3 regions of the Neorhizobium petrolearium genome follow, and region 3 is predicted to be linked to each of the others. Evidence: riboswitches for the same ligand, from Rfam matches in the RefSeq annotation. Region 3 holds a riboswitch; each other region holds the start of a gene.
The links. A riboswitch is a leader RNA that binds a small molecule or an ion and turns the genes downstream of it on or off. The one in region 3 is predicted to bind cobalamin.
Positions count from the first base shown of each region.

Region 1: another riboswitch for cobalamin. It lies ahead of QEO92_RS21050 (ABC transporter substrate-binding protein); the one in region 3 lies ahead of bluB (5,6-dimethylbenzimidazole synthase).
Region 2: another riboswitch for cobalamin. It lies ahead of QEO92_RS02555 (aromatic ring-hydroxylating oxygenase subunit alpha); the one in region 3 lies ahead of bluB (5,6-dimethylbenzimidazole synthase).

Region 1 is NZ_CP123000.1:4,323,307-4,325,503, forward strand. Features, by position in the region: gene QEO92_RS21050 (ABC transporter substrate-binding protein) at 1-999, opposite strand, end outside; cobalamin riboswitch at 1,196-1,428, opposite strand; gene QEO92_RS21055 (class I SAM-dependent methyltransferase) at 1,626-2,197, opposite strand, start outside.
Region 2 is NZ_CP123000.1:500,287-502,483, forward strand. Features, by position in the region: gene QEO92_RS02550 (DUF6656 family protein) at 1-403, opposite strand, end outside; cobalamin riboswitch at 549-764, shown strand; gene QEO92_RS02555 (aromatic ring-hydroxylating oxygenase subunit alpha) at 876-2,123, shown strand.
Region 3 is NZ_CP123000.1:1,798,634-1,800,830, forward strand. Features, by position in the region: gene QEO92_RS09260 (NAD+ synthase) at 1-1,141, shown strand, start outside; cobalamin riboswitch at 1,211-1,398, shown strand; gene bluB (5,6-dimethylbenzimidazole synthase) at 1,476-2,162, shown strand; gene QEO92_RS09270 (hypothetical protein) at 2,166-2,197, opposite strand, start outside.

The DNA.
Region 1 (2,197 bases), 2.5 Mb from region 3:
CAACGCCTCGATGCCTTCGATGGTGCGGATCGTCGGGTTCATCGCCTGTGCATCCATGTCGAAGACATGACCGTTCTTCACGGCCGGCATCAGGCTTGCGACGGGATCCGTCTCAAGGAACTTGTGCTTGGCTTCGATACTGTCCAGCGGATAACGCCGCCGCTCCATGGCGCCCGCCACGATCATGGTCGGATTGGCCTTGGCGATGGTTTCCCAGCCGATCGTCGGCCACTCGTCATCGGTCTTTATGATGTTCTCGATGCCGAGAGCCGACATGATATAGCCGGGCGCGCCATTCTTGCCTGCCATATAGGGATCAGAATCCTGCTGGGCGCTGGAGAACCAGAAGACGGCGGAAAGCTTGCCTTCCGCCGGGGCGACCTTGGCGCGGGCAGCCTCCTCGCGCCGCTTCAGGTCGGCCACGACCTCCTCGCCCTTGTCCTGGACGTTGTAGATCTTCGCGAGATCGCGGACTTCTCGATAGACGAGTTCCATGGTGAAGACCTGATGGCGGATGCCGTCGCTGGCGGCGGAATTTTCCTTGCCGATGCAATCGGATGGCGACGTATAGACCGGAATGCCAAGTTCCTCGAACTGCTCGGGCTTGGCGACCACGCCCTCGGGCCCGACCTGCCACTGGAACTGAACGGCAACGATGTCCGGCTTCTTGCCGAGCACGCTTTCGAAGCTAGGCTCGTTGTCTGCAAGCCGTTCGATCTTCGTATTCACATCCTCATAGCCTTTGAGGACCGGTCCGACCCAAAGCGCCGTACCGACCACCTTGTTCGCCAGCCCCAGGAGATAAAGGATTTCGGTGCTGCTCTGACCGATCGAGACCGTACGCGACGGTGCCTTCTCGAAGGTGACCTGCCGGCCGCAATTTTCGAGCGTGAGAGGATAGCTGGTTTCCGCCGCAGCGGCGCTGTGGAACAGGCCGGAGGCGATCAAGGAGAAGGCGCCGAGGCCAACATGCAACGGCCGTTTCAGAAAGATATGCATCGTGTTTCCCCGAAATGTGACGTGAACGCCGGCGGCAAGCCCGCGTGCCGGACGGTGGTGAGGCTCAGAATGCCCGTGAGGCAGCCCGATCAACGGAATAATCGTCGAGATTTGGGGGATACGAAGTGCCAGGGCGCCAAAAGGCGCGGATGATAGTCATGTCCTGCTCCTGTTCCGGGCATCCCCGCCCGTGACGATGGATCGATATTCGACGGCAGGTCTCCTGGCTTGCGGATATCTGTCGTCCATCTGCCTTCCCGCGCCGGACTGCGCAGTGGCATGGCACCTTTCGGCGCCACGAGGATGGACGGCAATCCGCTTACAGTTGCGGGGGCAGCCACGGTCTTGGATCCCCTTCGGGTCTCCGCACCGTGTTCCCATTTCATCCCTTCGCATTGAACTCGGGGAACCGTCACTCGCCAGATAAAGACCACTCGAGATCGCAGTCAAGTGGCGAATGATTGTGAGCGAGCCATTGGCTTCTCCCGATGTCGGCATTTATGTAATGTAATATCATTACATATGCAAAGGATGCTCACCTGTCCAGCGGCTTTCAATCTCAGCCGTCTTTTTTTGTTTCAGAGCCGGAGCGCAGCAAAATGCCGATGAAATATCAGGAGGGAAGGCTACTTTGGCTTGGTCGCGCAAATCGCATACCGATCCTGCACCATGCGCTCGAGCCCGCGCAGGAAGGGCATCTTGCGGGCTTGCGCCCAGTGGATGTCGAACAGCTTGCGATCGACGACAATGTCCTCGAAACCGGCTTGACGCAGCAAATCCACAATCGCTTCCGCCGGCATTCGTTCGGAGAAGTAGACCCGTGATCGGATGCTTTGATGCCGTGCCATCATCTCTGGCGCCATGTGGCTCACAAGCTGCTTGCCTGTCATTTTCGCCCAGAACTTCTGAAGGCTCTTGACCCAGGTTTCCTTGCCCATGTTTCCGTCGACGATCAGGACCTTCCCCCCTGGCTTCAGGACGGAGAGCCATTCGCGGAAAGCCGCCGGCGGATCGACCAGCGTCCAGACCAGGTGGCGGTTGGTGATGGCGTCGTAGCTCTCCTTCGGCTCCATCGTGTTTTCCGCGTCGCCCGAGACGAAACGGATATCCGCGCCTCGCGTCTTCGCCTTGGCGCGCGCCTGCGCCAGCATCGCATCCGACCAGTCGAGGCCCGTCACCCTGAAGCCAACGTTGTTCA
Region 2 (2,197 bases), 1.3 Mb from region 3:
CCTCCTCACCGATCTCAGAGAAGAAATTGGCGATGTAGAAAGACCAGCGCACCGGCACGCGAGACGCGAGGAGAGTCCGGGCGGCCGTCACGTGGCAATAGCCGAGATGCGGACGGTCATCGAGCGTGCGATGGAAGATGACCTTAGGGAACTGGATTGAGCGGTGGAAGGCGTTGATCCGCTCGTGGCTTTTTTCGCCTGCGGCCTCCAATCGCTTGCCTGTGCGTTCCGCGACCTCGGTGTAACTGAGATAACGGCGTTCCTCCGGTGCCCAGATTGGCTTGTAGCGTGTGATGCGCCCGGTCCGCAGAAATTCCGAATGCACGGTCGTTTTTGTCGCCGCCGGAACAGGAGGAGCCGGCGGAGGAGCTTCGAAGTAGCGGATCTTTGCCTTTGCCTGCACGATGGCGCCGCTCCCATTGAGGCCGGGATTTTAGGATTCAACTCTTAATGACGAGTTTCCCTTTCGCGAGGCTTGAGAAAGGCCGTCGTCAATGCGGTTGCCGATGTCGCAATGTCATCTATGCGGCAAGTTTGGAGGATGGTTATATCCGCCTCAAGCTCAAGGTGCCGCCCCGCTAGGGAGGGGCGGAGAATTGGGAAGCCGGTCGAAGCCCGGCGCTGCCCCCGCAACGGTGGTGGAGCTCGAAGGCCTGGCGGAAGCCACTGGGAAAGAGCCGCAAAGGCTGCCCGGGAAGGCGCCAGGCCAGTCCCGCAAGGGACAGCTCCTGAGCCCGGAAACCAGCCTGAAGTGAACGAGATTTTGACCGATCGCGGCGGGCGTTCGGACAAGGAGACTGGCAGGCTGAGGCCAGCTGGTTTTTCCATGTCCTTTCCGCAGGCCGCTTGAAGGTAGCATTGACGAGGAAGGCAAGATGGAAATTCGCAGTCAGGTCCTGCGGCAATTGAAGAACCGCCGTGAAGGCTTCAGCCTCGAACAGGCCTTCTATACCGACCCGGACTATTACAAGCTCGACCTCGAAATGATCTGGTACCGTGACTGGCTGTTTGTCGGCCACGATTGCGAACTGCCGAAGGCCGGAAGCTATTTCACGCTGCAGATCGGAGATTATCCGGTCGTCATCGTGCGCGGTCGCGACGGCCGGATCCGGGCGCTCCACAATACCTGCCGCCATCGCGGCAGCCGGGTCTGCACCAAGGAGAGCGGTTCGGCAGTCCGCCTCGTCTGTCCTTACCACCAGTGGACCTACGAGCTCGACGGCTCGCTGATGGCCGCCCGCCAGATGGGCCAGGATTTCGACAAGAGCCAGTTCGGCTTGAAGAAGGTCCATTGCGAAAGCGTTGCTGGCTATATCTTCATCTGCCTCGCCAACGAGGCGCCGGACTTCGCACCCGTCCGCGCGGCCATCGAGCCCTACATGGCGCCGCATCGCCTTTCGGAAGCCAAGGTCGCCCATCAGTCGACGATCATCGAAAAGGGCAACTGGAAACTCGTCTGGGAAAACAACCGCGAGTGCTATCATTGTGTCGGCAATCACCCGGAGCTCTGCCGCACGTTCCCGGAAGCGCCGACCGTCAGCGGTGTGGCCGGCGCCATTGACGATCCCGTCATCACCGAACACTGGCGGCGCTGCGAGGCGGCCAATCTGCCGAGCGAGTTCCGGATATCTCCGGATGGCCAGTTCCGCGTCGCCCGCATGCCGTTGATCGAAGGCGCTGAAAGCTACACCATGTCGGGGAGGAAGGCCGTCGTCCGCCAGCTTTCAGACGGCGTGACGATCGACGGCATCGGCACCATGTTGCTTTTCCACTATCCGACCACCTGGGACCATATGCTGGGCGACCACGCGATCTCCTTCCGCGTCACGCCGCTCGGCCCGGAGGAAACGGCGGTGACCACCAAATGGCTGGTCCACAAGGATGCGGTCGAGGGCGTCGATTACGATATCGAAGAGTTGACGCATGTGTGGAACATGACCAACGACCAGGATCGCCAGATCGTCGAGGAGAACGCCTTCGGCATCCGCTCGCCGGCCTATGAGCCAGGCCCCTATTCGGCGGTCCATGAGGGTGGTGTCATGCAGTTCGTCGAATGGTATTCGAACTTCATGGTCAACCGCCTGCAGGGGGATGAGCAGGCGAAGCTTTCGATCGTGGCGTGACATTCCTGCCGGCGACGCAGATCGCTCGTTCGTGATCGGCCCGGGGCCGGGTTCCCGAGGAACCAAGCTTCCGC
Region 3 (2,197 bases):
GAACGGCTCGCCCTATTATCGCGGCAAGATGGATATCCGCCATCAGGTGGTGCTGAAACAGGTCATCGAGACCGGCCTGCCGATGATCTATGCTGCGCAAGTCGGCGGCCAGGACGAACTGGTCTTCGACGGCGCGAGTTTTGCCTTCAATGCGGACAAGACACTTGCCTTCCAGATGGACCAATTCCAACCGGCGGTGACGGTGACGGAATGGAACAGGGTCCACGATACCTGGCGCTGCACCGATGGGCCGATGGCGCGCATCCCGGAAAAGGAGGAAGCGGATTACCGCGCCTGCCTGCTCGGCTTCCGCGATTATGTCAACAAGAACGGCTTCAAATCCGTGATCCTCGGCCTGTCCGGCGGCATCGACTCGGCATTGTGCGCGGCCATCGCCGTCGATGCACTGGGTGCGGAGCGGGTGCGCAGCGTGATGCTGCCTTACCGCTACACCTCCGAGGAGTCGCTGAAGGATGCCGCCGATTGCGCCCGTGCGCTCGGCTGCCGCTACGATATTGTGCCGATCGCCGAGCCCGTCGAGGGTTTTTCGTCGGCGCTCTCGGAGCTTTTCGATGGCACGGACGAGGGCGTTACCGAAGAGAACCTGCAGAGCCGGGCGCGCGGCACCATTCTCATGGCGATCTCCAACAAGTTCGGTTCGATGGTGGTGACGACCGGCAACAAGTCGGAAATGTCGGTGGGTTACGCGACGCTCTACGGCGACATGAACGGCGGCTTCAATCCGATCAAGGATCTCTACAAGATGCAGGTTTATGCGCTTGCTGCCTGGCGCAACCAGCACCTGCCGCCGGATGCGCTTGGACCGTCGGGCGCAGTGATCCCGAAGAATATCCTCTCCAAGGCGCCGTCGGCGGAACTCAGGCCTGATCAGACGGACCAGGATTCGTTGCCGTCTTATCCCGTCCTCGACGACATTCTCGAATGCCTGGTGGAGATGGAAATGGGCACGGAGGAGATCGTCTCGCGCGGCCACGACATCACGACCGTCCACCGCATCGAGCATCTGCTTTATCTGGCCGAATACAAGCGGCGGCAATCGGCGCCAGGCGTCAAGATCACCAGGAAGAATTTCGGCCGCGATCGGCGTTATCCGATCACCAACCGGTTCCGGGACCGATAGGTGACCGATCATTTGACCGGGTGAGACGGGAAGATCGGGCGGCTCCACTTGAAACGCTGATCATGGCTTGGCATAACGCCTCCGTCAGGTGCCTGCCTTGCGCAGGAGAATCGGGAATCCGGTGGGAAACCGGAACGTGCCCAACGCTGTGAGGCGGACGCTTGGCCGCAATTCGAAAGCCACTGGAATTTCCGGGAAGGCGGCGGCAGGGGCGGATGAAGCCAAGTCAGAAGACCGGCCTGGCAAGATAGATCGAACCGCGCGGACGGCGGCGAGGTTTCTTGATGCTCCTGCGCGTTCGCGCAGGCGGCGTCAGCATTGTTGGGGATAGACGATGCAGCCCGATCCTTTTGCGCATGCCTTGATATCTGCAGGCGAATTTCCGGAATGCGACCGCGCTGCGGTCTATCGCGTGATCGAAACCCGCCGCGACGTGCGCGACCAGTTTCTGCCGGACCCGCTTCCGGACGACCTCGTGATGCGGCTGCTCGGCGCCGCACATTCGGCGCCCTCGGTGGGGTTCATGCAGCCATGGAATTTCATCCTCGTGCGGGATCCCGAGATACGCCAGGCGGCATGGAGTGCCTTTTCGCGAGCCAATGACGAGGCGGCGGAAATGTTTCCGGAGGAGCGCCGCGACATATACCGCAGCCTGAAGCTCGAAGGCATCCGAAAGGCGCCGCTCTCGATCTGCGTGACCTGCGATCCGGATCGCGCCGGGCCGGTCGTCATCGGCCGTACCCATGATCCGCGCATGGATGTCTATTCGACCGTCTGCGCCGTGCAGAACCTGTGGCTTGCCGCCCGCGCCGAAGGGGTCGGCGTCGGCTGGGTGAGCATCTTTCATGAGGAGGATCTGCGCGCCCTGCTCGGCATTCCCGAGCGGATCAGGATCGTCGCCTGGCTGTGCGTCGGCTACGTCGATCAGCTTTATCGGGAGCCGGAATTGGCGGTGAAGGGCTGGCGCGAGCGGCTACCGCTCGAAGACCTGGTTTTCACCGATCGATGGGGCGAGTGCTGACAACTACTGCTGCGGCTGCGGCCCGCTGGATTTCG